4 regions of the Micrococcus sp. TA1 genome follow, and region 4 is predicted to be linked to each of the others. Evidence: riboswitches for the same ligand, from Rfam matches in the RefSeq annotation. Region 4 holds a riboswitch; each other region holds the start of a gene.
What was found. A riboswitch is a leader RNA that binds a small molecule or an ion and turns the genes downstream of it on or off. The one in region 4 is predicted to bind S-adenosylmethionine.
Positions count from the first base shown of each region.

Region 1: linked by a shared signal. The riboswitch ahead of GGQ69_RS11230 (flavin reductase family protein) and the one ahead of GGQ69_RS01305 (ATP-binding cassette domain-containing protein) in region 4 are both predicted to bind S-adenosylmethionine.
Region 2: linked by a shared signal. The riboswitch ahead of GGQ69_RS02295 (O-acetylhomoserine aminocarboxypropyltransferase/cysteine synthase family protein) and the one ahead of GGQ69_RS01305 (ATP-binding cassette domain-containing protein) in region 4 are both predicted to bind S-adenosylmethionine.
Region 3: linked by a shared signal. The riboswitch ahead of GGQ69_RS13845 (AMP-binding protein) and the one ahead of GGQ69_RS01305 (ATP-binding cassette domain-containing protein) in region 4 are both predicted to bind S-adenosylmethionine.

Region 1 covers NZ_JACHNW010000001.1:2,546,761-2,554,379, reverse strand. The annotation lists gene GGQ69_RS11255 (aldo/keto reductase family protein) at 1-737, opposite strand, end outside; gene GGQ69_RS11250 (cold-shock protein) at 816-1,019, opposite strand; gene GGQ69_RS11245 (class F sortase) at 1,235-1,861, opposite strand; gene GGQ69_RS11240 (hypothetical protein) at 1,858-2,619, opposite strand; gene GGQ69_RS11235 (RNA-binding S4 domain-containing protein) at 2,844-3,236, opposite strand; gene GGQ69_RS11230 (flavin reductase family protein) at 3,262-3,807, opposite strand; SAM riboswitch class IV at 3,877-3,996, opposite strand; gene hisD (histidinol dehydrogenase) at 4,135-5,442, opposite strand; gene GGQ69_RS11220 (mechanosensitive ion channel family protein) at 5,551-7,251, shown strand; gene GGQ69_RS11215 (universal stress protein) at 7,327-7,619, opposite strand, start outside.
Region 2 covers NZ_JACHNW010000001.1:556,249-563,867, forward strand. The annotation lists gene zapE (AFG1/ZapE family ATPase) at 1-805, opposite strand, end outside; gene GGQ69_RS02280 (aminoglycoside phosphotransferase family protein) at 835-1,854, opposite strand; gene GGQ69_RS02285 (CPBP family intramembrane glutamic endopeptidase) at 1,936-2,820, shown strand; gene GGQ69_RS02290 (VOC family protein) at 2,938-3,594, opposite strand; SAM riboswitch class IV at 3,735-3,849, shown strand; gene GGQ69_RS02295 (O-acetylhomoserine aminocarboxypropyltransferase/cysteine synthase family protein) at 3,922-5,298, shown strand; gene GGQ69_RS02300 (homoserine O-acetyltransferase) at 5,316-6,437, shown strand; gene GGQ69_RS02305 (alpha/beta hydrolase) at 6,484-7,176, shown strand; gene GGQ69_RS02310 (RNA-binding S4 domain-containing protein) at 7,181-7,447, opposite strand.
Region 3 covers NZ_JACHNW010000003.1:21,032-28,650, reverse strand. The annotation lists gene GGQ69_RS13860 (siderophore-interacting protein) at 1-819, shown strand, start outside; gene GGQ69_RS13855 (siderophore-interacting protein) at 1,024-2,172, shown strand; gene GGQ69_RS13850 (hypothetical protein) at 2,397-2,621, shown strand; gene GGQ69_RS13845 (AMP-binding protein) at 2,648-4,873, opposite strand; SAM riboswitch class I at 4,886-5,008, opposite strand; gene GGQ69_RS13840 (sodium:proton antiporter) at 5,122-6,807, shown strand; partial or broken gene GGQ69_RS13835 (FAD-binding oxidoreductase) at 7,198-7,619, opposite strand, start outside.
Region 4 covers NZ_JACHNW010000001.1:315,614-323,232, forward strand. The annotation lists gene GGQ69_RS01300 (NtaA/DmoA family FMN-dependent monooxygenase) at 1-1,003, shown strand, start outside; SAM riboswitch class I at 1,528-1,621, shown strand; gene GGQ69_RS01305 (ATP-binding cassette domain-containing protein) at 1,628-2,584, shown strand; gene GGQ69_RS01310 (methionine ABC transporter permease) at 2,586-3,251, shown strand; gene GGQ69_RS01315 (MetQ/NlpA family ABC transporter substrate-binding protein) at 3,403-4,323, shown strand; gene GGQ69_RS01320 (LLM class flavin-dependent oxidoreductase) at 4,374-5,837, shown strand; gene GGQ69_RS01325 (shikimate 5-dehydrogenase) at 6,188-7,006, shown strand.

The DNA.
Region 1 (7,619 bases), 2.2 Mb from region 4:
TCGGTCAGCCACGCGGCCATGGTCTGCTGACCGCCGCCCTTCTCGTCGGTGGCCCGTGAACCGGCCGGGGGCTGCTGGCCGGGCAGGTACTTGCCGGTCAGGGTGCCGCCGGCCATCGGGGACCAGACGATCTGGGACATTCCGAGGTCCTCACACGCGGGGACGACCTCGGGCTCGATCACGCGCCACAGCATGGAGTACTGGGGCTGGTTGGAGATCAGCTGGATGCCCAGCGACTTCGCCATGGCGTGGGCCTCGCGGATCTTGTCCGCGGGCCACTCGGAGACGCCGATGTACAGGGCCTTGCCGGACCGCACGACGTCCGCGAACGCCTGCATGGTCTCCTCCAGGGGGGTCTCCACGTCGTAGCGGTGCGCCTGGTAGAGGTCCACGTAGTCCATCTGCAGACGCTGCAGGGAGCCGTTGATCGACTCGAGGATGTGCTTGCGGGACAGTCCGGTGTCATTGGGACCCTTGGGGCCGGTGGGCCAGTAGACCTTGGTGAAGACCTCCAGGGATTCCCGGCGCTCTCCCTTCAGCGCCTCACCCAGGACCGACTCGGCCTTGCCGTTCGCGTAGACGTCGGCCGTGTCGAAGCTGGTGATGCCCTGGTCGAGGGCGGCCCGGACGCAGGCGTGAGCCGTCTCGTTCTCCACCTGGGAGCCGTGGGTCAGCCAGTTGCCGTAGATGATCTCGGAGATCTTGAGTCCGCTGTTGCCGAGGTATCTGAATCTCATGGATTCACCCTAGTCGGCCGGGAACGGCAACGGCCGCCCTCCCGACGGGGAGAGCGGCCGTTGCGGCGTCTGATCAGATCAGAGCGGGCGGACTGCAGCAGCCTGCATGCCCTTCGGGCCCTGCTGGGCCTCGAACTCGACCTTCTGGTCCTCCTGCAGCTCCTTGAAGCCGGAGCCCTCGATGGCGGAGAAGTGGACGAAGATGTCAGCGGAGTTGTCGTCCGGGGAGATGAAGCCGTAGCCCTTCTCAGCGTTGAACCACTTGACGGTACCGGTGGCCATGGATGCCTCTTTCATTGGGGTGTTTACCCACGGGGATTCCCGCGGGGGCGAAGCGGTGTGTGGCGAAACCGCTTCCCAACGCCCCGTCCAGCCCGAGAGCTGACCGGTCCGCAGTGATGACGGACTTACTGCTACTACACTTCGTCGCCCATATTACGTGAGAGTGGTCGAAACAACAGCCCCACGGGGTCGAATCCTCGGCGTTGGCCAAGAATTCACCCGGAGCGTGAGGCATAGACCACCCGGTTCTCCAGGTACTGGTCCCGGCCGGTGTCGAAGACCCCCGTGCACGTGATCAGCCGGATCTCGTCACCGGCCACCGCTCCGTAGACCTCGAGCGTGGGGAAGTCGTCCACCGGGTGGTCCTCCACGCGATCCACCCGGTAGACGCGGGCGTCCCCGCCGGCGTCGGTCACCCGTACCTCGTGCCCGGGGCGCAGCTCCGGCAACCGCCCGAAGACCGCGGGCCCGGCCGGGGTGTCCACGTGGGCGACGAAGACGGTCGGGTGGCCTCCGGCCGGATCCTCGTCCGGGGAATACCACCCGACGTCCTCGCCGCTGTCCGGGACCCCGAGCGTCCCGTCGTCCTGGACCTGTACCCCGATGAGTCCGGTCCGCAGGCCGATGGCCGGGATCTCCAGTCCGGCGGGAGCGACAGGTGTGGCCAGGGTGTCTGCGGGTCCCTTCCATGCCGACTCCACGTTGTTCAGGAACGCGGACGTATCCATCGAACAACCCGCCAGGGACACCGCCAGTGCGGTCCCGGCCAGCACGGTGCTGAGACGCCGGGGCCGCACGGGGGGCCGGCGGGTGTCCACGGTGGATACGTCCCGGGGGCTCATGCCGCGCTTCGCCTCCGGCGGACCAGCGTGTAGGCGCCCAGGCTGACCGCGGCCGCGAGGGCGCCCGCCGTGGCGATCGGCAGGACCACGTTCTGGCCGGCGGCCTCGCCCCGGCCGGCGTCGACGCCCCCGACCGGCAACTGCGTGTCGTCCCCGGACGGGGCGCCGGGACCGGTGCCGGCCTGGTCCGGCGCGGTGGCGGCGCACCCCGGGTCCGTCAGGGTGCCGTCGCCATCGCCGTCACCGGTGGCCGCTGCCGCGGTCTCGACGAGGCCGTCCGTGCCGTCCGTGCCGGCCTCGATGGTGGCGTCACCGGTGCCGGTGTCCGTGGGTGCCGCGTCACCGGTCCCGGCATCCTGCTGGTCCCCGGCGGCGGCGTCGGTGCAGAGGCCGTCCTGCTCCGCGGGGCCCGCTGCGGGGATCCCCTCGGCCGGTTCCGCGTCGGCGGGACCCGCCTCGGCGCCGACGGGCGGTTCGTCACCCGTCTCCGGGGTGGGCGCCTCGCCGGTACCGGAGGTGAGCGCCTCATCGGTGCCGCCGGCGGGTGCCTCGCCGGTCTCGGCGGGGGCCTCCTCACCGGTTCCGGTGACTGGTTCGGGTGCGGTCTCGACAGTGGCCTCGGCGCCACCGGTCCCGGCCGCACCCTCCACGTCCGCCACCACGATGGTGCTGGCAGGCCCTTCCGCGAGGTCCAGGTCCGTGTCGGCGTGTGCTGCGGGTGCCAGCATCACCGTCGTGACCAGGCCCAGGGCTGCCATCCCGGTGATGGCCGGCGTGCGTCGGTAGAGGGGGGGTCGTGTGCTGCATCAGAAGATCCTTCGTCCGCTGGATCCAGTCCGGGGTGGACTGGTAGCACCCCAACCTATGAGAGGGCTGTGAATGGGGCACTAGTAGGCACTACCCGACGTGCACTGCCGACGACCACGTCATCGGGCGCCGCCCTACTCGGTTTTTGAGTCTGTTTCGGTCCCGCTTCGCTTCCTCAGGGCTGAGGATCCCGGCCGCGGAGCCGGTCCATCTGACGGCGGTCCCGCTTGGTGGGGCGCCCTGCGCCGCGATCGCGCTGGGGGACGGCCAGCAGTTCCCGGGGGATCGGCGGCGGCGAGTGGTCGACGTAGTGGCGCACCGCCTCGGCGGCCCCGACCCGTTTGGCCAGCAGGCCGGTGACCTCCAGGACCCTCTCCCGGCCCGGCTGGCGCAGCCGGATGGTGTCACCGGGCTTGACCGGCTGGGCCGCCTTGGCCGGCTGGCCGTTGAGACGCACGTGGCCGGCCCGGCAGGCCGCCGTCGCCGCCGAGCGGGTCTTGTACATGCGGATGCCCCACAGCCAGGCGTCCAGGCGGACCTGGCTCGGTGGCTGCGGGGCGTTCGGCATGCGGACCAGGATACGGGTGGGCCGGTTACTGGTTGCCCTCGGCGGTGCGCAGGTTGCGGAAGGCCGAACGGTGGAAGACCAGCGGCTCGTGCTCGGAGGAGTGGTCGTGGACGCCGTGGACCTCGAGCAGGACCACGTGGTGGTCGCCGGCCGGGACCTCCGCGTAGACGGAGGTCTCCAGCCACAGCGCGGCGTTGTCCAGGAACAGGGCGCCCCGGTCCGAGGCGCGAACGCCCAGGCCCTCGAAGCGGTCCCCGTCCTTGGAGGCCAACTGGCGGCAGACGTCGGTGTGGCCCTCGGCGAGGATCGAGATCCCGATGCGCTCGGCCCGCTTCAGCCGCGGCCAGGTCCGGGAGGTGTTCTGCACGGCGAAGGACACCAGTGCCGGTTCGAGGGAGACCCCCACCGTGAAGGACGAGGCCACGAGGCCCTCCTTCTGGTCATCGGCGAGGCCGCACAGCGCGGCGACGCCGGAGGGGAAGTGGGAGAAGGCCGAGCGCAGGGTCTGGGCGGACAGGTCGGTGTCCAGGGTGGCGGTGCGGCTCAGGTCGATGGTGGCCAGGGCGGTCATGTGAGTCCTCCGTTCGAGGGCGCATCCACAGTGTGACCTCGGGCGGTGCCCCTCCGGTACCTGCTTCAGACGCGGTACTTGCCCGCCGGCTTGCCCGGAAGGCCGAATCATCACCTGGAGCACCCCACTACTGCGTGAAGAGGGTTGCCGTCCCGCAAGCCAGGGCTGTAACAGCGGGAACTCGTGATTCTGGGTTCAGCGTAACGACGGCCGGGGCGACGGGTCAAAGGCCTTCTGCGGATGTGAACGCCTGTGACGGTGACCTCCGTCACGTGCTGCGGAGCCGGTTGCCGCCGACGCGGGACGGCACCCGGCGGTGACCGGGGGCTACCGGAAACGCCGGGCCACGGCCTCCCCGTGGGCGGGCAGCCCCTCGGCCCCGGCCAGTGCCGAGATGTTCGATGCCAACTCCTTCAACCCGGTCTCGGAGTACCGGATCAGCTGCTGCAGCCGCAGGAAGCTGACCGTGTTCAGCCCCGAGGAGTACCGGGCGGACCCGCCGGTGGGCAGCACGTGGTTGGACCCGGAGGAGTAGTCGCCCAGCGGCACGGGGGAGTACGGTCCCACGAACACGGCCCCGGCGTTGCGGATCCGGCGCGCGGTGGCCAGCGCGTCCACGGTGTGCACCTCCAGGTGCTCGGCGGCGTACGCGTCGGCCACCGCGATGGCCGTGGCCAGGGTGTCCACCACGAGGATCCCGGACTGCGGACCGGTCAGGGCCTGACGGACCTGCTCCTCGTGGAACGACCCCGGCACCTGCTCCTGGACCTGGGTCACCACGTCCCGGGCCAGCTCCGGGGACGTGGTGATGAGCACCGAACCGGCCATCGGGTCGTGCTCGGCCTGGCTGATCAGGTCGGCCGCGACCCACTCCGCGTCCGCCGTGGCATCGGCCAGCACGGCGATCTCGGTGGGACCGGCCTCGGCGTCGATCCCGATGGTCCCGAGCAGCGCCCGCTTGGCCGCGGCCACGTAGATGTTGCCCGGCCCCGTGACCATGTCCACCGGGGCGCACAGGCGCGTGCCGTCGTCGTCGTTCACCCCGTAGGCGAACATGGCCACGGCCTGGGCGCCGCCGGCGGCATAGACCTCGTCCACGCCGAGCAGGGCGCAGGCGGCCAGGATGACGGGGTGCGGCAGGCCGCCGAAGTCCTTCTGCGGCGGGGAGGCCACCGCCAGGGAGGGCACCCCGGCCGCCTGCGCCGGGACCACGTTCATCACCACGGAGGAGGGGTATACCGCGCGTCCGCCGGGCACGTACAGCCCCACCCGGCCCACCGGGACCCAGCGGTTCTCCACGATGGCCCCCTCCCCGAGGTCGACCTCGGACCCGGGCGGCAGCTGCGCGGCGTGCACGGTCCGGGCGCGGGCGATCGACTCCTCCAGTGCGGAGCGGACCTCGGGGTCCAGGGCCTCCAGCGCCTCGGCCAGCGCCGGGGCGGGCACCCGCAACGACGGCGGCCGGATCCCGTCGAAGCGCTCGCCCAGGTCCAGCACGGCCGAGGCGCCGCCGGAGCGCACCTCGTCCAGGATCGGCAGCACCCGCGGCACGGCACCGGCCACGTCCAGCTCGGCCCGGGGCAGCACCGTGGCCGGGTCGACGTCGTGTCCGCGCAGGTCCGTGATGGAAAGCATGAGGGTCCTCTTCCGGTACTGGAGTGGTCGGCCGTGATCTGAAGCGATCTCAGCGTCCATTCTCCACCCGTTCAGGTCCGGTGCAGGCGCCGGTGACAGACTGGGACCATGCCATTGATGTCCCTGTCCTCCGTGCTGCCCGCCCTGCCCGGGGCGGCCGTTCCCTCCGGGGCGGCCCTCCGTGCCCTCTCCGAACCGGTCCCGGACGGGACCGCGACACCGGAGGACATCACCACCACCGTCCCGGACACCATGGAGGAGGGGGCCCAGGGCGCCGTGGACTCCCTCGGCCCGTTCTGGGGGATCCTGTCCACCGTGCTGGTCGGGGTCGTCATCGCGCTGGCCGTCGTGACCGCGGCCTCCGTGCTGCTCAACGTGGTGCTGCGCGGCCGGCCGGCACTGCGGCGCCAGGTGGCCCGGTGCCGGGTCCCGGTGGCCGTGGCGCTGAGCCTGATGGCCGCCAGGATCGCCCTGGGCCTGACCGCCTCCGAGTACGACTGGTTCGAGGGGACGAACTTCCTGCTGCTGGCCGGGATCATCGGCTCACTGGCCTGGCTGGCCCTGCGGATCGTGCGGATCGTCGAGGAGCGGGTGCTCGCCAAGTACCAGAGCGCGGGCGAGGACGACCGGCGGGACCGCAAGATCCAGACCCAGACGGTGCTGATCCGGCGCATCCTCGAGGCCCTGATCATCGTCATCGCGGTGGCCGTGATCCTGCTGACCATCCCGCAGGTGCGAGCGGTGGGCGCCGGCCTGCTGGCCTCGGCCGGCCTGCTGTCCGTGGTGGCCGGCCTGGCGGTCCAGTCCACCCTGACCAACGTCTTCGCCGGCGTCCAGCTGGCCTTCACCGACGCCATCCGCGTGGGGGACGTGGTGACCGTGGAGGACGTCTACGGCACCATCGAGGACATCACCCTGTCCTACGTGGTGGTCAAGATCTGGGACGGCCGCCGGGTGATCTTCCCGTCCAGCCACTTCACCACCACCCCCTTCGAGAACTGGACGCGCGTGGGCTCGGCGCTGTCCGGGACCGTGGAGATGGAGGTCGACTGGCGGGTGCCCATGGAGGAGGCCCGCGACCGCCTCCGGGCCCTGCTGGAGTCCACCGAGCTGTGGGACGGCAAGGAGGGGTCCCTGCAGATCACCGACGCCCTCGGCGGCATGGTCAAGATCCGTGCCGTGGTCTCCGCCCGGAACTCCGGGGACCTGTGGGACCTGCGCTGCCTCGTGCGGGAGGACCTGGTCACCTTCCTGCGCAGCGAGCACCCGGAGGCCATCTACGCCCAGCGCCTGGCCGAGAGCGTCTCGGTGCTCTCCCCGGCCTACGCGGAGACCGGCGAGGCGGAGGCGGACCCGTACCGCCGGGCCGCCGGCGGATCCGCGGCGCGGCACGACGGCGCCTCCGCCGGTCCGGTGCCCGGTGGCGGGGCCCGTCCGGGCCGGGAGCAGCGGCCGGCCACCGGCGCACTGCCCCGGCTGGGATCGTCCAACGGGTCCCCTGCCGCCACCGGTCAGCAGCGGGCCGTCACCGGTGCCGAGTCCACGGTCACCGGGTCCGCGGTCACCGGGTCCACGCCGTTGACGAAGACGAGCGAGGACTCGTCGATGTTCACGGGATCGATCACCGCGATCGAGCGCAACCGGGAGTTCGCGGGCCCGGGCGAACAGGCCTACCAGGAACGCAAGGAGAAGGCGGCCCAGGCAGACGGTGGCCCGGACGACGACTCCGGCCACCCGGACCCCGGGCGGGAGCCGGCCGCCGAGAGCGAACGGCGGGCCCGGCCGGACGTCAGCCTCGACGGGGACTGAGCGCCCCCGGCCCGTGGGCGGGGCCGCACGGCCGTGCCCCCGGGCCGGGCGGTACCCGGTGGCCCCGTGCGGGCCTCAGCGGCGGCGGGCCCGGCCGGCGCCGGCGCCCTCCTCCGGGACCGGCGGGGGACCGGGGAGGTCCTTCGGTTCCTCGGCCGCGGTGACGTCCCGCGGGGGCTCGTCCCGGTGGACGCCGGAGGGCTTGTCCGGGGACTCCTTGACGCACAGCACGGGCTGGTCGAGTTCCTGCAGCAGCGCGTCGGCCACGGATCCCATCAGGACCCGCCCGAACGTGCCGCGGCGGCGCATGCCGATCACCACGAGCGAGGGCTGGACCTCGGTGGCCAGGTCCTTGATCTCGTCCACCG
Region 2 (7,619 bases), 240 kb from region 4:
GGTAGTCGTGCACGGAGACCGGGTGCTCGCACAACTGCGCGAACGTGGCGGTGAGGACTCCGGCGGCGGGATCCGCGGCGGTCACCCGCAGCCGCCGGGTACCGCCGGCCCCCACCGGCACGCTCGCCCCCGTCACGGGCCCGGGACCGTTCGCCCCGGGACCGTTCGTCGCGCCACCGGTCAGCCCGGCACCGGTCAGCCCGGTCCCGTCCTGCCCCGCGCCGACGGCCGTCCACGTCCCGGCCGCGAACCCGCGGTCGGCGCCCCGGGTCAACGGCCGGTAGTCGACGCCGTCGGGGACCTGCCGCACGGTGAGACGCTCCTGGATCAGCCCGATGACCGGTTCGAGGTGATGGTGGAACAGGGGATCCGGCAGCAGGTCCGCGGGCGGGTAGTTGGACGTCAGCAGCACCCCGGCCTCGAGGTCCAGCAGGGCGGGCAGCACCCGGCGCAGCAGGTGGGCGTCGCCGACGTCGTGGACGTGGAACTCGTCGATGTACACCAGCCGGGCGTCCCCCAGCAGGCGCCGCACGGCGCCGTCGACGCTGACCGGTCGTCCGGCCGGGGCGCCGGTCACCGACTGGGTGACCTGGCCCAGCAGGGCGTGCATGTGCATCCGGATCTTGGGCACCTCGGCCGCGTCGAAGAACCGGCCGCTGATCCACGTCTTGCCGCGGCCCACCCCGCCGTGCAGGTAGACCCCGTGGGCGTGCCGGGAGCAGAGCAACCGCACGGTCTCGCGCTGGCCCGCGTCGAGCTGCTTCCCACCGGCCTCCAGCGCGGCGGTCAGCGTCGCGACGGGCACCCGGGGCCACGGCGAGTGACGCCGGCCCCTCACCGGACACCGGCCGTCAGCGCCGCGACGGCCCGGCCGATCCGCGGCAGCACCTTGCGCAGCAGCCTGGGCCAGTTCGCCGGGCCGGCTCCGGTGGACGGGTCCTCGCGGCCGGCGGCGTCCGCCAGGGTCTCCAGGGCCGTCCAGCCGAGCCAGACCCGGGCCCGCCATGCCTCCGCCGGGTCGCGGGCGATCGACTCCAGCTTCTCCTCCCCGTGCCACAACGAGAGGTAGGCCGGGTTCAGTGCGGGGTCCCAGGCGCTGGCCAGGTCCCAGTCGAGGATCCCGGTCAGGACCCGGTCCCCGCCGGAACGCTTCCAGCGCATGTTGTGCCCGGCCAGGTCCCCGTGCACGAGGGACGGGGCCACCACCGGGTCCTGCGTCCACGCGGTCAGGGTGGCCAGCAGGTCCCCGGCGGTCTCCGGGAAGGCCGCCGCGGTCACCGCCGGATGGTCGGCGGCCCACTCGCCGTCCCACAATTGCCCGCCGTAGGTCTCCCGCAGGCGCGCCGGCAGCTGGCGCACCGTCCGCACGCGTTCGGCCGTCCACGGCCCGCGGTAGGCGAACGGCGGGCCCAGGTGCGGTTCCAGGGCGGCGGTGTCCACGGCCGCCAGCGCCTCGCACAGTCCGCGCAGCACCACCGGGTCGCCCTCGTGCGGGGGATGCGCCCGGCCGGGCAGGTACTCCTGCACCACGGCGGCCGTCCCGTCCGCACCGGTGACCACCTCGGTGAGGGGCACGGGCAGGGCGACGGGGAGCTGGGCCGTGCTCGTCAGGGCCTGCACGAGCGCGACGTTCGCCGGCAGCCGCCCGGCGGCCACCGCGTTCCGGGCCATCCTCACCGCCCCCACACCGGGCAGCACCAGCACACGGTGGAATTGCCCGCCCTCCTCCACGGTGCCCGCGGACCAGTCCGCCGTGGCCAGCCGGTCCGCCGCCGCGGGGGAGGCGCTGACCAGCGGACGCGCGGAGGCGGCACGGGCGAGCGCGAGGTCGGCTGCGGTGGGTGGGGAGGCCATGGATCCACGGTAACCGGGCCCGGGGCCGCGATCCGCCGGTCGCTGCGGGTGTCCCTCGGCGGCCCTTCCTACACTGGTGCGGTGAGCACCCCCGCAGCCTCCCGGCCGACCGACCGCCTGCGCCCCTCGGCCATCACCCCGCCCTCGGCCGGCACGGTCCGCTGGGAGATCGCGATCGTGCTCGGGCTGTCCCTGGGCCAGTCGGCCGTCTACGCGATCGTCAACCTGCTGGAGAAGATGAGCCGGGGCCCGCTGTCCGGGCAGACCACCACGCTGAACCCGCCGCTGGCGGACCGGCAGTACTGGGACCTCACGTACCAGCTGCTGGACATCGTCTTCGCCCTGGTGCCGGTACTGCTGGTGTTCCACCTGCTGGTGATCCGCGGCCGCAATCCGTTCCGGACCTTCGGCCTGGACGCCCGTCGTCCGGGGGCCGACCTGGCCTGGGGCGGGGCCCTGTTCGTGGCGATCGGCCTGGGGACCCTGGCGGTCTACGCGGCCGGGCGGGCGGCCGGGGTAACCACGGCCATCGTGGGCAGCGCGCTGGACGAGTACTGGTGGACCACCCCGGTCCTGGTGCTCTCCGCGCTGCGGCACGCGCTGCTGGAGGAGGTCATCGTGGTGGCCTGGCTCTTCGACCGGCTCGGCTACCTGCAGCAACTGAGGTCCGGGCTGGACCCGGCCCGGCCCGGCGAGCCCGGTGGGCTGCGCACCTGGGCGAGCGGCGCCGTCGTCCCCCTGAACGCCACGACCGTGGTGGTGGGATGCGCGGTCCTGCGCGGGGCCTATCACCTGTACCAGGGGATCGGGCCGGGAGTGGGGAACCTGCTCATGGGATTGGTGTTCGGTGCGCTGTACGTGCGCTACCGGCGCGTGATGCCCCTGGTCGTGGCCCACCTGCTGCTGGACGTGACCGGGTTCGTGGCCTACCCGGCCCTGGCCCGGCTGGGGCTGTTCGGCACCTGAGCCCGGCCCGCGCCGCCTGTTCCGGTCGGCTCCACGCGGGACCGGCGGGCGTCCTGGACGCGAAGGCCCCCGCCCACCGGGCCGGGGGCCGGGAGGGGGCGGGGGCCGCGGGGCGCGTCAGAGGGTGACGGTGCCCTTGGGGGTCTCGAAGGTGACCTCGAGGATGCCGGGCGTGCCGGAGGGGGACTCGTAGATGACGTTGAGGTCCTCGACCCTCTGCTCGGGGTCGTCCAGTCCCAGCCAGCCCCGCACCCGGTCCCGCGATCCGGCGATCGTGATGGAGGACAGCTCCGCCTGCGGCTCCGCGGCGCGGGAGGGGTGCAGCTCCTCCATGCCGTCATCCCAGCGCAGCAGGTAGGGCACCTGCGGGTCGGCGATGAGGCCCTTGATGCCGATCTGGCGCCAGGTCAGCTCGCGGCCGTCCGGGAACTTGCGGTTGCCCGGAACGGACTGGCGCTCGAGCCGTTCCTCGAACGGGGCCAGGTCGTCCACGGCCACGCACCAGCCCATCCAGCCGCCGCCCATCTCGGAGCGGGCGCGCACGGCCTGTCCGAACGGGGCCTTGCCGGAGGAGGGGTGGTCGAGTACCTCGACGACCTCCAGGTACTGGTGCTTGCGCAACGGGAAGATGGCGTTGCGGGTGCCGAAGCGGGGGTGGACCCCGCCCTTGACTCGCTCGATGCCCAGGGCATCGGCGATCCGGGCCACCGCGGCGGGGAGGCCCTCTTCGGGGCCGACGGCGTACGAGACGTGATCAAGGCGCATCATGCCCATATCGTCCCACTTCCCCGTGGCGGAGATCGCTTAGGTTACCCTCACTTGAAAAGTTGCGCAGATCACACTCCGGCGGGGCCGCGGTCACACTGTGACCGAACGGGATGACCCGCTCGCACCGATCTGGCAGACTGGGCGCAGGTCATGAGCGCCAGCATCGAGCCCCGGCTTGCTGGCCGGCAACCCTCCAGCTCGCGGTGGGGTGCCCCGGGTGAGGACCAGGCGGGTGTCGACCGGCACCTGCAAGCGCGGGCCACCACGGCGCGGCATGCTTCACGGCACCGTGATGCCACCGGGTGGCCCTGGACGGATACAGGAGCCATGTCGATGACTGACACCCCGAACCAGGCCACCCCGGACACCGACCCGGCCGGCGCCACGGACTCCGCCGCGAACTGGGGCTTCGAGACCCGGCAGGTGCACGCCGGCATCCCGGAGGTCAACCCCTTCGGCGCCACCGCGCTGCCGATCATCCAGTCCAACTCCTTCGACTTCCCCTCCCACGAGGTCGCCGCCGACCGGTTCGCCCTGAAGGACCTCGGGCCCATCTACACCCGCATCGGCAACCCGACCCAGGAGGCCGTGGAGGGCAAGATCGCCGCCCTCGAGGGCGGGGTGGGCGCCCTGCTGCTGGCCTCCGGGCAGGCGGCCACCACCTTCTCCGTGCTCAACCTCGCCGGTGCGGGGGACCACGTGGTGGTCTCGGCCTCCCTCTACGGCGGCACCCAGAACCTGTTCAAGCACACCCTGGCCAAGATCGGCATCACCACCACCTTCGTCCAGGACCCGGACGACCTGGAGGAGTGGACGGGCGCCGTCCGGGACACCACGAAGCTGCTGTTCGCCGAGTCCCTCGGCAACCCGCGCGGGGACGTGCCGGACCTGCGGGGCATCGCCGACGTCGCCCACGCCGCCGGCGTGCCGTTCATCGTGGACAACACCCTGGCCACCCCCTACCTGCTGCGGCCGATCGAGCACGGCGCGGACGTGGTCGTGCACTCGGCCACCAAGTACCTCGGCGGCCACGCCGTGGCCATGGGCGGGGTCATCGTGGACGCCGGGACCTTTGACTACGCCTCCCAGCCGGAGCGCTTCCCGGGCTTCAACACCCCGGACGAGAGCTACAACGGACTGGTGTTCGCCCGGGACCTGGGCGTCGGGGGCATCCTCGGTGCCAACCTCGCCTACATCCTGAAGGCCCGCGTGCAGTTGCTGCGCGACCTCGGCAGCTCGATCAGCCCGTTCAACGCCTTCCTGCTCAACCTCGGCCTGGAGACCCTGTCCCTGCGGATGGAGCGTCACGTGGCCAACGCGCAGAGGGTCGCCGACTACCTGGACGGCCACGCCCAGGCCGAGGCCGTGATCTACCCGGGCCTGGCATCCAGCCCCTGGTACGAGCGCGCGCAGCAGTACCTGCCCCAGGGCGCCGGCGGCTTCGTGTCCTTCGAGATCGCCGGTGGCCGCGAGGCCGGCGCGCGGTTCGTGGACGCCCTGCGCCTGCACCACCAGGTGGCCAACATCGGCGACATCCGTTCGCTCGTCATCCACCCGGCCTCCACCACGCACTCCCAGTTGACGGAGGCCGAGCAGCGCGCCGCCGGTGTCACCCCCGGCCTGGTCCGGCTCTCGGTGGGCGTGGAGAGCATCGATGACATCCTGGCGGACCTCGAGGAGGGGTTCGCCGCCGCCAACGTCAGCGCGTGAGGCACGGAGGGACCCCCATGACCATGACCAGCCCCCACCAGACCCGCACCGCCCTTCCCGACGGCGGCCTGCACTCCCGGCGGATCGGCGCCTTCGACTTCGAGGCCGGCGGTCACCTGCCCGCCGTGGAGATCGCCTACGAGACCTGGGGCACGCTGAACGCGGACAGGTCCAACGCCGTGCTGGTGCTGCACGCCCTGACCGGTTCCACCCACGTGGCCGCCTCCACCGGGGAACCGGAGGCCGGCTGGTGGGAGGGCATCATCGGACCGGGCGCGCCGGTGGACACCGATCAGTGGTTCGTGGTGGCCCCCAACATGCTGGGCGGCTGCTACGGGACGACCGGTCCGTCCTCGCTGGACGCGGACGGCACCCCGTGGGGTTCGCGGTTCCCGTTCACCACCATCCGGGACTCCGTCCATGCCGAGGCCCGCCTCGCGGACGCCCTGGGCATCGAGGCGTGGCAGGCCGTGATCGGCGGCTCGATGGGCGGGGCCCGCGCCCTGGAATGGGCCGCGACCTACCCGGGGCGGGTGCGCGGCATGGCCGTCATCGCCTGCGGCGCCCACTCCACGGCCGAGCAGATCGCGTTCGCCCAGGCCCAGGTCCAGGCGATCACGCTGGACCCGGACTTCCAGGGCGGCGACTACTACGGCCGCTCCCGGCCCGACGCCGGCCTGGGCATCGCCCGGCGGATCGCGCATATCACGTACCGCTCCGAGCCGGACATGGGGTCCCGGTTCGGGCGGAGTCCGCAGCAGGACGAGGACCCCTTCGGCCACCCGCTGCGCCGGAGCGGCCGGTACCAGGTGGAGTCCTACCTGGACCACCAGGCGGCCAAGCTCGCCGGACGCTTCGACGCCAACAGCTACCTGGTGCTCACCGAGGCGCTGATGAGCCATGACGTGGCGCGGGGCCGCGGGAGCGAGGAGGAGGTGCTGGCCGGGATCCCCGCCGCGGCGTTCATCGCCGCGGTCGACTCGGACCGGCTCTACTTCCCGGGCCAGTCCCAGGAACTGGCCCGCCAGCTGCCCGGTGAGGTGCCGGTGTTCATGATCGACTCGCCGATCGGCCACGACGGGTTCCTGACGGACATGGACCAGGTGGCCGGTGAGATGAAGCGGGTCCTGGGACTCTGACCGGCCGGATTGATCGGCTCTCACCGGGGGCCTCTACCCTGTGGGTATGACTGATGCCGCCGCTGCCGCCACCCCCGAGCCGTTCGTCCGCTGGTCCCGTCCCGAGGCCGAGCGCGCGGGCACCCCACTGCTGGTGGTGCTGCACGGCTACGGTGCGGACGAGAACGACCTGTTCGGGATCGTCCCCGAACTGCCGGGCAGGTTCACCATCGCCTCGGTCCGGGCCCCGCTGGCCATGGACCACGGCGGGTTCACCTGGTTCCCGCTGAGCACCTCGATGTCCTCCTCGCCGCTGGCGGTGCGCGCCGCCGTCGAGGACCTGCAGGCCTGGGTGGACACCCAGCGCGAGGACTTCTCCAGCGTCTCCCTGCTGGGGTTCTCCATGGGGATGGCCATGGCCACCTCGCTGCTGCGGCTGGACCCGGAGGCCTACGCCTGCGTGGTCGGGCTCTCCGGCTTCGCCGTGAACCCGGACCAGGACGGGGCGGCGGCGCGCGCGGGCATCGGGCCGCTGGCCGGGTTCTTCGACGACGAGGCCGTCAGGGCCGTGAGGCCGAAGGTGTTCTGGGGCCGGGACCAGGCCGATCCGGTCATCACCCAGGACAAGGTCGAGTACACCCACGCCTGGATGAACGAGCACGTGGAGCTGACCAAGGTGCTCTACGCCGGGATCGGCCACGGCATCGGCCCGCAGGAGCTGCGGCACGTGGGGGAGTACCTGGACTACGTGGTCCGGTAGCCCCTCAGTGGCCGGCCGGGACCACCTTCACGGCCTCGCCGGAGAACTCGATGATGTCCCCGTGGTGCAGCTGACGGCCGCGACGGGTCTCGGGGTCCCCGTTGACCTGCACCAGCCCGGCCTCGATGACCACCCGCGCGTCGGCCCCGTCCTCCACCAGGTTGGCGAGCTTGAGCGCCTGCCCGAGCCGGATCACCTCGTCACGGATCTCGAGCCGCGTCGGATGGGACGCCGGGGACTGGGGTGCGTGGCGGGCGGTGTGATCGGACATGACTCCATTGTCGCCGATCACGCCGGGAATGGGTGAGGAAATATCCGCCTCGGTGCGGGAGCGCCCCGAGGGGCGCCGGGCGCGGCGCCCGTCCCGATCGTGCCCGGCCACGGCGAGCGAACCGCGGTGGTGGCGGTTCAGTGCCGGGGCGGCCGGGCACCTAGACTGTCTG
Region 3 (7,619 bases), on a different contig from region 4:
CGCCAGCCCAAGCCCCCCGTGGTCCTGGAGGTGACGGCCACCGAACGACTGGGCCCCCACATGGTCCGGCTGACCCTGGGCGGACCGGGCTTCGGCGTCTACCAGGACAAGGACGCCACGGACAAGTACGTCAAGCTGATGTTCGCCGATCCGGCGCTGGGCCTGGAGATGCCGTACGACCTGGAGGTCCTGCGCGAGCGCCTGGCCCCCGAGCAGATGCCCGTGCGCCGTACCTACACGGTGCGCTCGGTGGACCCCGGGGCCGGCACCCTCACCATCGACTTCGTGGTCCACGGCAGCGACGGCCTGGCCGGCCCCTGGGCCGACTCCGCCCGGCCCGGGGACCGGGTGTGCCTCACCGGCCCCGGGGGGATGTACCTGCCCGACCCCGCGGCGGACTGGCACCTGCTGGCCGGGGACGAGTCCGCCCTGCCCGCGATCGGCGCGGCCCTCGAGGCCATGCCGGCCGACGCCGCCGGGCAGGCCATCATCGAGGTGAACGGCCCCGAGGACGAGATCGGGCTGTCCGTGCCCCAGGGGATCACCGTCACCTGGCTGCACCGCGGGACGGAGTTCACGCCCGAGACCACGAAGCTGGCCCAGGCGGTCATCGATGCCGAGTGGAGGGAGGGCGCCGTGCAGGTGTTCGCCCACGGGGAACGGGAGATGATCAAGGACCTGCGCCGGTACCTGGCCGACGTGCGCGGGGTGGACCGCCGGCAGATGTCACTGTCCGCCTACTGGGCCTATGGCCGGGCCGAGGAGGCCTTCCAGGCGGAGAAGCGCGAACCGATCGGGCAGATCTTCCCGGAGGCCTGAGCGTCCCGGCCCAGACGGCCGGGCCCGTCGGCCTGCCGCTGTGAGGGGCCGCCCGGCCCCGAGGTCCTCCACACGGACCGTGGGCCGGCCGGTTTCGCTGTCCCCGCGCGCGCCGTACGCTGATCGGCACAGCACGAGTCCGTACGAGTCCGCACGAGTCAGCCTGGTGCGACGCAGGACAGAACGCAGTCGAGGAGACATGGCATGGGCAGCGACCACGGCACGCCGCACGGGCACGACGGCGGCCGGGTGCCCGCGGACGCCGCTACCGGCACCGGTGCCGGTGACGGAACCGGCACCCCTGGTGCCGCGGAGGCGGACCTCGCGTCTGCGGTGGAACGCCACCGCGTCGCAGCGGAGCGGTACTCCGTGGCCAAGTACGAGTACAAGGCGGCCAAGTACGCGCTGAAGGCGGCACGCCTCCGGGCGGGCCAGGACCCCCAGGGGCGCCGTGCGCACGGCCATCACCACGGGCATCGCGAACACCATGGGACGTACGGCCGCCACCGGTATGACGACCGCCTCCCGGAGACCAGGTCGCGGCGCGAGGGTGAACCGCTTGCGGACGGGGTGGACCACGGCCGGGAACGGCGAGGCCGCCGGCAGGTCGTCCTGGAGGTGGTGGCCACGGAGCGGATTAGCGAGCACATCCAGCGCCTGACCCTGGGTGGTGACGGCTTCGAGGAGTTCCGGGACAACGCCTACACGGACAAGTACGTCAAGATCCTGTTCGTGGACCCCGCGCTCGGCCTTCAACCGCCCTATGACATCCAGGCCCTGCGCAAGACCCTGCCGAAACACCAGCGCCCGGTCCGGCGGACCTACACGGTGCACTCCGTGGACCCCGACGCCCGGACCCTCGTCATCGACTTCGTGGTCCACGGGGACGCGGGCGTCGCCGGGCCCTGGGCCGCGGCGGCCCGGGTGGGGGACAGGGTCGCGTTCTCGGGCCCGGGCGGCAAGTACGCCCCGGACCCGCGGGCCGACTGGCACCTCCTCGTGGGGGACGCCGCGGCCCTGCCGGCGATCTCCGCGGCCCTAGCCGCCCTGCCGGCCGATGCCGTCGGGGCGGCCTTCATCGAGGTCCCCGGCCCGGCCGACGAGTGGGAGCTCGAGGCGCCCCCGGGGGTGACGGTGAGCTGGTTGCACCGGGGACTGGCAGAGCGCGTCCCGTCACCGTTGCCGGGCGCCGTCCAGTCCATGGAGTGGCCTCCGGGACGGGTACAGGCCTTCGTGCACGGGGAGAAGGCCGCGGTGAAGTCCCTGCGGCGGCACCTGCTGGAGGACCGGGGCGTGGACCGACGGATGCTCTCGCTGTCCTCGTACTGGAGCCGGGGCTCGTCGGGGGACTGAAACTCTGGGCCCGTGGCTGCCCGTGGCTGCCCGGGCGCCGCGGCCCGCGCCCGGACCTGTCCGATGGTGCCGCCCGGAAGGCCCTCTACCGGAAAGTAGTGGACGATCGTCCACTACCAGCGGGGTGCCCCGATTTCTAGTCTGTGAGGACCCCCGGGCCGCCACGGTCGATGACAGCACCGGTCTCACCCAGCCCATTGACTGCACACCCTGGAGCCGCTGCCATGCTTGATGCCAAGACCATCACCATGAAGTGCCGGACGAGCACCCCGCACCGGGACTACTTCTGCCTGTGCAAGACCCTCGCCCCGCTCCGCCCCTACGGCGCCGAGGGCAACCTGGAGACCACGTCGACGGACCCCTGCGGGTGCATCCGGCTCATCGTGAACCCCGTCCAGGTGGCCGTGGTGGACCCGGCCTGTGACCGGCACGGGGCCGCATCGTCCTGAGCCGTGACCATCTCGACGGTCCGGGGTCAGCCGTCCTGCGCGGCGGCCGGGCGGTGCGATGGCCGACGGCCCATGACCTCGGCGATCTGGCCGACGCAGGGCTCGTTCTGCAGGGAGGTGGTGTCGCCCAGGGCGGTGCCCTCGTAGAGCTGGGTCAGCAGGCGGCGCATGATCTTACCGGAGCGGGTCTTGGGGACGTCGGGCACGAAGACGACCTCGCGTGGCTTGGCCACCGGCCCGATGACCCGGCCGACGTGCCGGCGCAGCTCCTCGGCGGCGTCGGCGGCGGGCCCGGCCCCGGTGCCGGCCGGCGCGGGGGCGTCCCCGAAGCCCGCCCGGGCCACCACGAAGGCCACGGCGGCGTGCCCGGTCTTCGCGTCCGGAACGGGGCAGACCCCGGCCTCGACCACTTCGGGGTGGGACACGAGCGCTGACTCGATCTCGATGGTGGACAGGCGGTGTCCGGAGATGTTGATGACGTCGTCGATGCGGCCGAGGATCCAGGTGTCCCCGTCCTCGTCGACCTTGGCACCGTCGCCGGCCAGGAACCAGCCCTGCCCGGCGTAGTCCTTCCAGTACGAGGTGAAGTAGCGCCTCGGGTTGCCCCACACGGTGCGGGCCATGGCCGGGCCGGTGCGGGTGACCACGACCTTGCCCTGCAGCCCGGCGGCCACGGGCGCCCCGGCGTCGTCCACCACGGCCACGTCCACCCCGGGCAGCGGGCGGGAGCCGCACCCGGGCTTGAACCGCTCGTCCGCCTGGCGCGGGGAGAGCACGGTGGCGCCGGTCTCGGACTGCCACCAGGTGTCCACCATCGGCACGCCCACGGAACCGTCGCGGGGGACCCGCGCGTCGTCGTCGCCGGTCTCGGCCTGGAGCCGGGCGTCCAGCGCGTCCAGGTGCGAGCGGCCGATCTGGGTGCGGGCCCAGGTCCATGCCTCCGGGTTGACGGCCTCTCCCACGGTGCCCACCAGGCGGATCGAGGAGAGGTCGTGCCCCGCGGGGATGCCCTCGGGGAACCAGCCCATCAGCGACCGGACCAGGGTGGGAGCGGTGTAGTAGGAGGTGACGCCGTAGCGCTCGATGACCTCGAAGTGCCGGCCCGGGTGCGGGGCGTTCGGCACGCCCTCGTAGATGACCTCGGTGACGCCGTTGGACAGCGGTCCGTAGATCTCGTAGGTGTGCGCGGTGACCCAGGCGAGATCGGCGGTGCACCAGTGCACGTCCTTCTCCCGCTCGGACACGTCCGGATGGGAGAACAGGTAGTCGTAGGACCAGGAGGCCTGGGTGAGGTAGCCGCCCGAGGTGTGCACGAGGCCCTTGGGCTGTCCGGTGGTGCCCGAGGTGTACATGATGAACAGCGGGGTCTCGGCGTCGAAGTACTCCGGGGTGTGGGTCTCCGGCTGGCGGTCCACGATCTCGTGCCACCACACGTCCCGGCCCTCGGTCCAGCTGATCTGGCCCGGGCCGTCCCCGACCTCGGTGTGGCCGGTGCGGTTGAGCACCAGCACGTGCTCGATCTGGTTCTGGCCGGAGACGGCCTCGTCCGCGTTGTCCTTGACGGGCACGGCCTGGCCGCGGCGGTACTGGCCCTCTGAGGTGACCAGCAGCTTCGCGCCGGTGTCCTCCACGCGGAAGCGCAGCGCCTCGGCGGAGAAGCCGCCGAACACCAGCGAGTGCACCGCGCCGATCCGCGCGCAGGCCAGGGTGATGACGATCGTCTCCACGAGCACCGGCAGGTAGACCACCACGCGGTCGCCCTTGCCGATGCCCAGTTCGAGCAGGGCGTTGGCGGCCTGGCTGACCTTGCGCTGGAGCTGGGCGTAGGTCACGGCGCGGCGGTCACCGGGTTCGCCCTCGAAGTACAGGGCCACCTTCTCCCCGCGGCCGGCGGCCACATGCCGGTCCACGCAGTTCACCGCGACGTTCAACCGGCCGCCCTCGAACCAGCGGATCTCCGGGCCGCGCTCGGCGGCCGGGTCGGCAGGGGTCCAGGAGTGGGTGGTGTGCCAGGGCGTCTCCCACTCGAGGCGCCGCGCGGCGGCATCCCAGAACGCGAGCCGGTCCTCCTCGCGCACGGGCCGGCCGTCCCCGAGCCCGCCGTGCAACAGGCCCGCGGGCCGGCCCGGGTGGACGGAAGGATCGGCGGCGTCCACGACGTCGGCCGGCAGCGGGCCGGGCAGGGCACCGGGGGCGTGGGCGGGGGTGTCGCGCGCGGTGGCGGTGGGAGCGGCGTGCGGGGCAACAGACAAGACAGAACCTTCTTTCCATCGAATCTGGCAGTAGCACCTGGTCCGGTCCTTGCAGTGCCGGGAGGGCACCCCAGGACCATGGACGGGTTGCTGCGGCGTCACGGAGCCAGATCTCTCAGCCGCTCGGGATGGTCGCCTCCACTCTACGACCGGTCCTGTCCGCGGAGCGAAACGGGTGAAGCAGTGCTACGCACCGGCCTGATGCCCTAGTTTTGACGTGCACCGACGCCGACGGACAGGGACTGCACATGGAGGACATCGCACTGCTGGCCGTGGCCGGTGTCCTGATCATCGTGCTGGTCTCGCTGTTCGCGCCCCGGTTAGGCGTCGCGGCGCCGATCCTGCTCGTCCTGGTGGGCATCGGCTGCAGCATGATCCCCGGGGCGCCCCAGATCCTGCTGGACCCGGAATGGATCCTCATGATCGCGCTGCCGCCGATCCTCTACTCGGCGGCGGTCAACGTCCCCATCACGGACTTCCGCCGGGACCTCGGCACCATCAGCGCCCTGTCCGTGTTCCTGGTGATCGCCTCCGCCTTCGCCACGGGGTGGCTGATCTGGTGGCTGCTGCCGGACATCGATCTCGCGGCCGCAGTGGCCCTGGGGGCGGTCATCAGCCCGCCGGATGCCGTCGCGGCCACCTCGATCGGCAAGAGACTGGGCCTGCCGCCCCGGCTGGTGATGATCCTGGAGGGGGAGGGCCTGGTCAACGACGCCACCGCGCTGGTCATGCTCCGCACCGCCATCGCGGCCACCGCCGGCGCCGTGACCTTCTGGGGTGCCATCGGTGACTTCGCCTACGCCGTCAGCGCCGGGATCGTCCTCGGTCTCCTCGTGGGCGCCGGGACCGTCTGGTTCCGGTCCAGGATCCGGCAGCAGCCCGTCCTCACCACGGCGATCTCCCTGACCGTGCCGTTCCTGGCGTACATGCCCGCGGAGAACCTGCACGCCTCGGGCGTCATCGCCGTGGTCACTGCCGGCCTCCTCACCGGTCACCAGGCGCCCCAGCGCCTCAGCGCGGCGGACCGGCTCACCGACCGCACCAACTGGCGCACCATCCAGCTGCTCCTGGAGAACGGCGTGTTCCTGCTTATGGGCTTCGAGATCACCTCGATCGTCGCGGACGCGGAGGCCTCGGGGCGGGGGCTGTGGTTCGCCGTCGGGATCGCCGTGCTGTGCACCGCGGTCCTCGTCGTGGTGCGCATCGCCTTCGTGGTGCCGCTCATCGCCGTGCTCCGGGCGCGGCAGAGGCGGGTCCCCCAGCTCGCGCGGCACCTCGATGCCGCGCTCGAGTCCACGGCGTCCGGGGAGCCGCCCCACCCGCGGACGGTGGCCCGGTTGCGGCGGTGGCGTGCCGATGCGCACTTCCTGGCCACGCAGGGCCTCGGCTGGCGGGGCGGGGCCGTGCTGGCGTGGTCCGGGATGCGCGGCGTCATCACCCTGGCCGCGGCCCAGTCCCTCCCGGCTGACATCCCGTACCGTCCCGAACTGATCCTGATCGCCTTCTCCGTGGCCATCCTCACGCTCGTGGTCCAGGGTGGCACCCTTCCGCTGCTGATCCGGGTGCTCGGCATCAAGGGGACCGACGAGGAGGCGCAGCGCCGGGAGATCGGCCGCCTGGCCGATGAGATCATCGCCGCGCGCCAGGCCTACCTGCAGAACAGGACGCTGCTCCGTGAGGACGGCAGTCCCTTCGACCCCGCCGTGGTGGAGCGGGCCCGACGGGAGGGCCGGGCGGCCACGCAGGCACTGGCGGCGATGGTGGCCGAGGTGGACCCGGACAGCCAGCGGCAACAGTACCGGGAGCTGCGCCGGCAGCTGGTCGAGGTGGAACAGGCCGCGCTGCTGGACGCCCGCTCCGGGGGCACGTACTCCTCGCACACCCTGCAACGCGCGCAGCACTTCATCGACACGGAGGCCACCCGCCCGGGTTAGGGCGTGTCTCCTCATGTCTCTCGTCTGAGACTGAAGCGCTGGGCACATGACCCCGCGCCGCACATGTCAACGCAACCAGCCACCCACGAGGAGACACGCCCTGGTCGTGACCCTCCGCGTTCCGGGAATCGAGTTCTAATCAGAGGCCCGCACTCTTCAAGTCGGGTATTGGCACGACGGGCCCCTCGGCCGAGCCCTGGCGGGCGAGTGGGGCAATCAGTGGATCCTGGCAGCTACGTGTACGCCGCCAACGGCCTGGCGGTCATCTCTACAGCACCCTCACTGCAGGCTGACTGGAACGCCAACTGGGGCTTCAGATAACGTCGCAGCCACTCCCCGAAGCTCAGGCTGACCGGTGCCTGCTTCCCCGGGATGTCGGAGTGATGCCGGTCAGATGGCTCGCCCGGGGTTCAGGATGCCATGAGGATCGAAGAAGGCTTTCAGCTCGTGCTGCAGGGCCAGGGTGTCCGGGTCGAACTGCTGGGTGAGCATCCCAGTCTTGAGCGAACCGATGCCGTGCTCCCCAGAGATCACGCCGCCCATCTCCAAGGCGGCCTCGGTGATGAGGGTCAGCACGTGCTCGGCCGCGGCCACGTCCTCGGGGAATCGCTGGGGGCCAGCACGGCGGGGTGCATGTTGCCGTCGCCGGCATGGGCGCAGGTGTTTACCGAGTAACCGGTGTGGGCGGAGATGCTCTCGATGCGCCCGAACATCTGCGCCAATCGGCTGGGCGGAACGGCAACGTCGCAGGACAGGGCCAAACCCGCGGCGCTGAGCGCGGGGTTCACCATCCGTCGGGTCCGGAGCACATC
Region 4 (7,619 bases):
CGAGGGCCGGGCCGGTTGGAACATCGTGTTCTCCAACACCGGGTCCACGGCGCGCAAGGAGGGTTGGGACAAGCCCTTGGAACCGCAGGAGTACTACGCCCGCGCCGATGAGTTCATCGACGTGGCCTACCAGTTGTGGGAAGGCTCCTGGGATGTCGGTGCGGTCGCGGCAGACAAGGACGCGCGCGTCTATGCCCGGCCCGGATCCATCCACCGGATCGAGCACACCGGGGAGCACTTCGTGGTCAACGGGGCATCGATCGTCCACCCCTCACCGCAGCGCGTCCCGTTCCTGGCCCAGGCCTCAGGCAGCACCCGCGGGGTGGCCTATGCGGCCAAGAACGCCGAACTCATCCTCGTCGGTGGGGCCACACGCGCGGAATCGGCCGCCCTGGTCAGAGAGGTCCATGCCGCAGCCGCCGCCCACGGCCGGCAGCCGGGGTCGGTAAAGACCACCGCCCTGGTCGACGTCATCGTCGGGCGCACCCGCGAGGAAGCGCTGAACAAGGCCCGAACGTATGACTCCTACATCTCCTTCGAGGGGGCACTGGCGTGGACGGAGTCCCCGGTGACCTACGACGATTTCCCCGACCAGGCCATCATTGGAGACCTCGTGGCCTCGGGGGACTTGCCCGAGGGTGGCGCGGCGGACCGGTTCGGTCGTCACCGCACGGTGGGAGAGTTCCGGGAGGAATTTCGATTCTTGCGGTTGGCCCATAGGGCGATCGGGACGGTTGAGGAGGTGGCCGATGAGATCGAGCGTTGGATGGACGAGGACGGCCTCGATGCGATCAACCTGCGCCAGTACCACGTGCCGGACACACTCACCGATTTCGTGGAGCTGGTCGTACCGGAGCTCCAGCGGCGCGGGCGCTACCGCACCTCGTACCAGGAAGGGGAAACGCTGAGGGAACGAGTCTTGGGTCACGGACCCTGGGTTCCGGCCGGCCATCCTGCGGACAAGCACCGGAATAGGTCCGCGGTTGACGTCGTCTCAGCGTGATGTTCAGGGGAGGTTGGACACCCGGCTGGCCAACCTCCCCGAATATCTCCTCTGATATGTAGGGAGATGCTGTCAGCGGAGGGGAACTTCGGATGCTGGAGCCAGCCGGAGACCGCGTGATCCGCTCGCTCCTGCAGGGGCGGGTGTCTCAGTTCTTTTGGATGCCAGACGACACTCAGTCTGAGAGTGCGCCACCGACGATCGGGGAACCCGGTCACGTACCTCTGCAGTTCACAGGCCCCGGTGCCGTGACTCCCCGGATGATCAACGACTGGGGGTGGGTATCTTGTCGGGGTTATCCGGCCAACACACCCGCATCTTGACTCAGGACCGGGTTAGGCGAAAAGTAACGAGGCGCCGCGTGGTGAGCCGCGGAACAGGGAAATGCACCCCGGGCTCAACGGAGCGTCATCTTGGAGGGGTTTTGGGGCCGATTCCGGGTTCCGTCGCCCCGGACGCGTCCAGGTGTCACCGCGTGACTTGACGAATGGTCTGTGGCGCAGGTCGCTGGTTACCTAGGTCTGTTCCCATCCAGAGCGGCCGAGAGATCTGGCTCGATGACGCCGCAGCAACCCACCGTCCTGCGGAAGCGGGTGCTACCGCCAGGAACGATGGAGGTTTCACATGATTTCTCTGCGGCATGTCACGACGACGTTCACGGCGGTGCGAGACCGATCGGGTCCGCGACCGGGCAGTCGGTCGCTTCTTCGCCGGGGTCGTCCCCGAGCCGTGCCTGCTGCGGGCGTTTCCGGTAAGGGCAGGATCTTGACCGCGGTGGATGACGTGTCTTTGGACATTCCCAGTGGATCCATCCACGGGATCATCGGTTTCTCAGGTGCCGGCAAGTCCACCCTGCTCCGCAACATCAACCTGCTGGAGCGTCCCTCGTCCGGTGAGGTGTGGGTGGAGGGCGAGGAGCTCACGTCCCTGTCCACGGAGGAGTTGCGCCGGAGGCGACACCACATCGGGATGATTTTCCAGGGGTTCAACCTGGTCAACAACCACACTGCGGTGGCCAACGTTGAGTTGAGCCTGAAGTTCGCAGGGGTGGCCGATGCCCGGGCTCGGCGCCAGCGGGCCATGGAGGCCCTGGAACTGGTGGACCTGACGGCAAAGGCCGAGGCCTATCCGGCCCAGCTCTCCGGCGGGCAGAAGCAACGGGTGGCCATTGCCCGGGCGCTGGCCACCCGTCCGAAGGTCCTGCTCTGCGACGAGCCGACCTCCGCACTGGACCCGTTCACCACGGCCACCGTGCTGCAGTATCTGGCCGATATTAACCGCCAGCTGGGGATCACCGTCGTGCTCGTCACCCACGAGATGGAGGTGGTCAAGGCCCTGGCCGATGACATCTCCGTGATGGAGGAGGGGCGCATCGTGGAACAGTTCACCTCCGCCGGCCTGCGGTCGGGGGCCTTCGAACCGAAGACCTCGATCGGGCGGTACCTCGTTTCCGATGGCATCACCGTGGACCGCGGAGCGGCCCGGGGCGGTGATGACTCACTGCTGACCGGCCCGGGACCGGCGGGCGGACCCGCGGACCGGACGGCGTTGGAGCTCATCGGCACGAAAGCGGGGCACTGAAATGGATCGCGTCATCGACCTTCTTCCGGAGCTGAGCTTCGCACTGGGCCAGACCTTCCTCATGATCATCGTGGCGATACCCCTGGCAGTACTGCTGGGGACGCCACTGGGCATCTGGCTCTTCACCCACGCCCCGGACGGCATCTCCCCGTCCCCGAGGGCACACCGCGTGGTGTCCGGACTCGTCAACATGGTCCGCTCGTTCCCGTTCCTCATCCTGCTCATCGCCATCATCCCCGCCACCCGATTCATCGTGGGCACCACGGTCGGGACGGCGGCGGCGATCGTTCCACTCACGGTCAATGCCATCCCGTACTTTGCCCGATTCGTCGAGCAGAACATGACCCAGTTGGGCAATGGGGCGGTCGAGGCTGCCCGGGCCATGGGCGCCACGCGTGGTCAGATCATCCGCAACGTCCTGCTGGTCGATGCCCGGCCGGCGCTGATCGGATCGATCACGATCACGGCCGTCAGCTTCATCTCCTACTCCGCCATGGTCGGCCTCGTCGGCGGCGGCGGTATCGGTGACTTCGCCATCCGCTACGGCTACTACCGCTATGAAACCGAGGTCATGCTCGTGGCGGTCGCCATCATGCTCCTGCTCGTCTCGGTCGTGCAGTTCACCGGCAACCGCCTGGTCCGCCTCACGGACAAGCGCATCACCTGACAGCCCCGCATCCCACCCGACCCGCCCGACGTACCAGCCGACGACGGCGCCGAATGGACTGAGGCGGCGACTTCGCTCACTTCTCGCGCAGGGATCCTCCCGATCCTGTGCTGCGTCACGACCTGTCATCCGTACCCCCGAAAGGACTCCCATGTCTTCGCACCAGCACTCCACTACCGCCCGACGCCGTCGGATCGACGCCGTGCGCATCCCGGCCCTGGCTGCGGTTGCCGGCCTCGCCCTGACCTCCTGCGGTCTGGCCCAGAACGCCGGGAACGTGGATGAGGACCGCACCATTTCCATGATCGTCACCGAGTCGGCGCCGTATCAGGAACCGACCGAACTGGTGAAGGAGCAGCTGGCCCAGGACGGCTGGACCCTGGAAACCACCTACGTCACGGACATCATCCAGCCGAATCAGACGGTCCAGCAGGGGGAGTACGACGTCAACTTCTTCCAGCACATCGCCTATCTCGACCAATTCAATACGGACAACGACACCGCGCTGGAGCCGATCTTCTCCATCTACTACGGGCGCAGCGGGTTCTTCTCCACGAAGCACGGCTCGTTCGAGGACCTCCCGGACGGCGCGCAGATCTCCATCCCGGTCGACACGTCCAACAACGGCCGGGCGTTGAAGCTGCTTGAGGAAACCGGGCTGATCAAGCTGGATCCGGAGAAGTCCGTGACCGAGATTTCTCAGCAGGACATCGTCGCGAATCCGAAGAACCTGACGTTCATCGAGGTGGACCAGCAGTCGCTGGCGCAGACCCTGCCCGACGTCGACGCCGGGTTCGGATTCATCCGTCTGATCGCCGAGGCCGGCTACGACGTCGACGAGACGCAACTGATCCTGGAGAGCGATCCGGACGTCGAACTGCCGTTCTCCGTGGTGCTGACCGCCAAACCGGAGTTCCGGGATACCGAAGCCGCACGAGTGCTGCAGGAGGCCTACCAGTCCGACGAGGTCGAGCAGTGGTACGAGGACTATCAGGGCGGGGTGGTCGAGTTCACCGACAAGATCACCGTGGACAACTCCGCACAGATCTGGGCCGACTACACCGCGGAGTAGGAGGCCCTGCCCTTGGCCGCCCATTCGATCCCCTATCACGGAGGACCAGCATGACTTCCCGGACCGGAACACAACGCCCTGGCGGGGGCCAGCGACCGCGGTTGATCATCAACGCCTTCCTGATGAACACCGGCAGCCACATCCAGGGCGGCCAGTGGCGGCGTCCCGAGGCTCAACAGCACCGCTTCAACGACCTGCAGTTGTGGCAGGACCTCGCGCGGGAGCTCGAGGAGGCGAAGTTCGATGCGATGTTCTTCGCCGACGTGGTGGGCCTGTACGGGGACCACAACGGCGGATGGGCCGAGCACCTGCGGCACGGGCTGCAGATTCCCTCCAATGACCCGATCGTGCTGCTCTCAGCCCTCGCCGCGACCACGGAGAACATCGGGCTGGCGGCCACGAGTTCGGTCATCCAGTCCCATCCGTTCCAGTTCGCCCGCCAGATGTCCACGTTGGATCACCTGTCCGGTGGGCGCGTGGGCTGGAACATCGTGACGTCCGTGCTGGAGAACGCCCACCGCAACTTCGGCGGGGCCGGGCTGGAGGCCCACGATGACCGCTATGCGTGGGCGGACGAGTACATGGAAGTCGTCTACAAGCTGTGGGAAGGCTCCTGGCAGGACGACGCACTCAAACAGGACAAGGAGCGCAGCATCTTCTCCGACCCGAAAGGAGTCGCCAAGATCCACCACCAGGGCCAGCGCTATTCCGTGGAGGGGCCACACCTGTCCAGCCCGTCACCGCAGCGCACACCGCTGCTCTTCCAGGCCGGCGGCTCACCGCGGGGTCAGCAGTTCTCTGCCACCCACGCCGAGGCCGCCTTCACGGCGTTGACCGATCCGGCCCACGCGCTCGAATACACCCGGGGCGTCAGGGACCTGGCCGAAGCTCAGGGCCGCAGCCGGGAGGACGTGAAGTTCCTGCAGGGTTTCCACATCATCGTCGGCTCCACCGAGGACGAGGTGAGGCGGAAATCCCAGGACCTGGATTCCACAATGGACCTCGACTCGATGCTGGCTCACATCGGCGGTGGCATGGGGGCGGACTTCGGTGGGCTGCCCCTGGACACCAGGATGGAAGACCTGACCACCCAGGGGGCGCAGGGACATCTGGAGGCTACCCGGCGTGCCGCGGGCACCCAGAATCCCACCCTGGAGGATTTCATCCGTTACCGCGCCATCAACAACCGGCTGGCGGGTACCCCCGAGCAGATCGCTGACGCCCTCGAGCGTTGGCAGGACGCCGGCATCGACGGGATCAACATCGTCAACTCCACCCTCCCCGGCACCTACACCGACATCATCCAAGGGCTGTTGCCCGAACTGCGCCGCCGTGGGCTCGCCCAGTCCGAATACGCGCCGGGTTCGCTCCGCCATAAGCTCTCCGGTCGAGGTGACCGTCTGCCGCAAGACCACCCTGCGGCCCGGTACCGCGGCGTCTTCCACGAGTACTCGGCCGCTGCTACGGAGCGCCCACGCAAGCGGGATGCCGCCCTAGCGGGTGGCTTGTCGTGATCCTCATCGAAGAGCGTTTGTTGAGGCGGTGACCGATCGATCCGGATAGTCGGCTTCTGCACTCCGTGCAGTCGACCTTTGACATCGACAGCGCATAACCCCAGGCTGGCCACTCTCACCCTTTCTCAACAACTCGACGACTTTTTCGTAGTTGAGACTGGAGCGAATGAGACAGGCGATTGAGACAAAATGGCGGTCTGGTTGCAGTGGCCAACCCCTTGCAAACGCCGGGGTTTCTAGGTGCTTACTCAAAGTGCCCTGATGGTGCGTTAGGCATCTCATCAAAGGAATGTTTGATGAGACGAGGGGCAGTAGCGGGCTCATTGCGGGCCTGGCCGTTTAATGGAGGGGTGCCGATTCTGAACAAAGACATGACCATGTGCATCTCGCTTTCGGCCCGCCCGAGCAACAATGGGACCCGCTTCCACAACTACCTCTACGAACAGCTCGGGCTGAACTGGATCTACAAGGCCTTCGCCCCCACCAACCTGGAGCAGGCCATCGCCGGTGTCCGCGGACTGGGCATCCGTGGCTGCGCCATCTCCATGCCGTACAAGGAAGACGTCATCGCCCTGATCGACGAGATGGATCCTTCCGCGAAGGCGATCGATTCGGTGAACACCATCGTCAACGACGCCGGCCACCTCACTGCCTACAACACCGACTACACGGCGATTGAGCAGCTGCTGGAACGCAACGACGTGCCCACCGACTCCTCGGTGCTACTGCAGGGAGCCGGCGGCATGGCCAAGGCCACTGCCGCTGCGCTGCGCGACGCGGGCTTCCGCGACCTCACCATCATTGCCCGGAACGAGGCCACAGGGCGTGCCCTCGCTGAGCTCTACGGCTTCAGGTGGCGGGCCGAACTGGGCGGTGCCACCGCCGACATGATCATCAACGTCACGCCCATCGGCATGGCAGGCGGTGCCGAAGCGGACTCTCTGTCCTTTCCGGCCGCGACCGTTGAAGCCGCCGAGGTGGTGTTCGACGTGGTGGCCTTGCCGCCGGAAACGCCGCTGATCAAAGCCGGCAGGGTGGCGGGCAAGAAGGTCATCACGGGTGCGGAGGTGGCCACCATCCAGGCGCTTGAGCAATTCGTGCTGTACACGGGTATCCGCCCCACAGACCAGCAGGTGCAGGACGCCGAAGAATTCGTCCGGGCAGAGTAGGCCAGCCCGGCTCCACCGAGACCGCCACCCGCTCCTCGTGATTCTGGCCTGACTCAAGGGGGCGGTCTCTGTGTCCGTCTTCTTCCCGTGGCCTTCACGCCCGGCAACAGCGACTTCCTACCTCCTCCGGACTGACGGACCGCCCCCCAATCTCCAGGGGCACACTGTCTCGGAAGTCAGATCTGTACGATCAAAACGGTATTCCGTTTTGGACCTAGTTTGTGGGACGAAATTCATGGCGGGTCGTCGTCTTCGGTCACTGCCGTGGGGGAGTGTCCCACTTCTAAGGAACTGGGACGGTCGCTGCTGATCAGAAGTCGGCGGCACGGAAGTCAGGATTTGCCCGCGGACTTTGACGCCGGGAGGCCTGACCGAAGGTGTTGCGTATGGCGCACCGTCGCGGGACGGACCGGACGGGTTAAACGGGATGCCCCTAGTGGCGTGCCGCCGTTAATCCACGTCGGCTGCGGGTGTGCCCGGTGGGGGTTGGTGTCCGGTCGCCGTTGTCAGAGTGTGGTCATGAACGTAGAGCCCTCCAGGCGTCTGTCCTCCATCTGTAGTGGGGCTGGTGCATCGATGGTGGGGATCCTGGCGTCTGGCCACGTGGGATTGG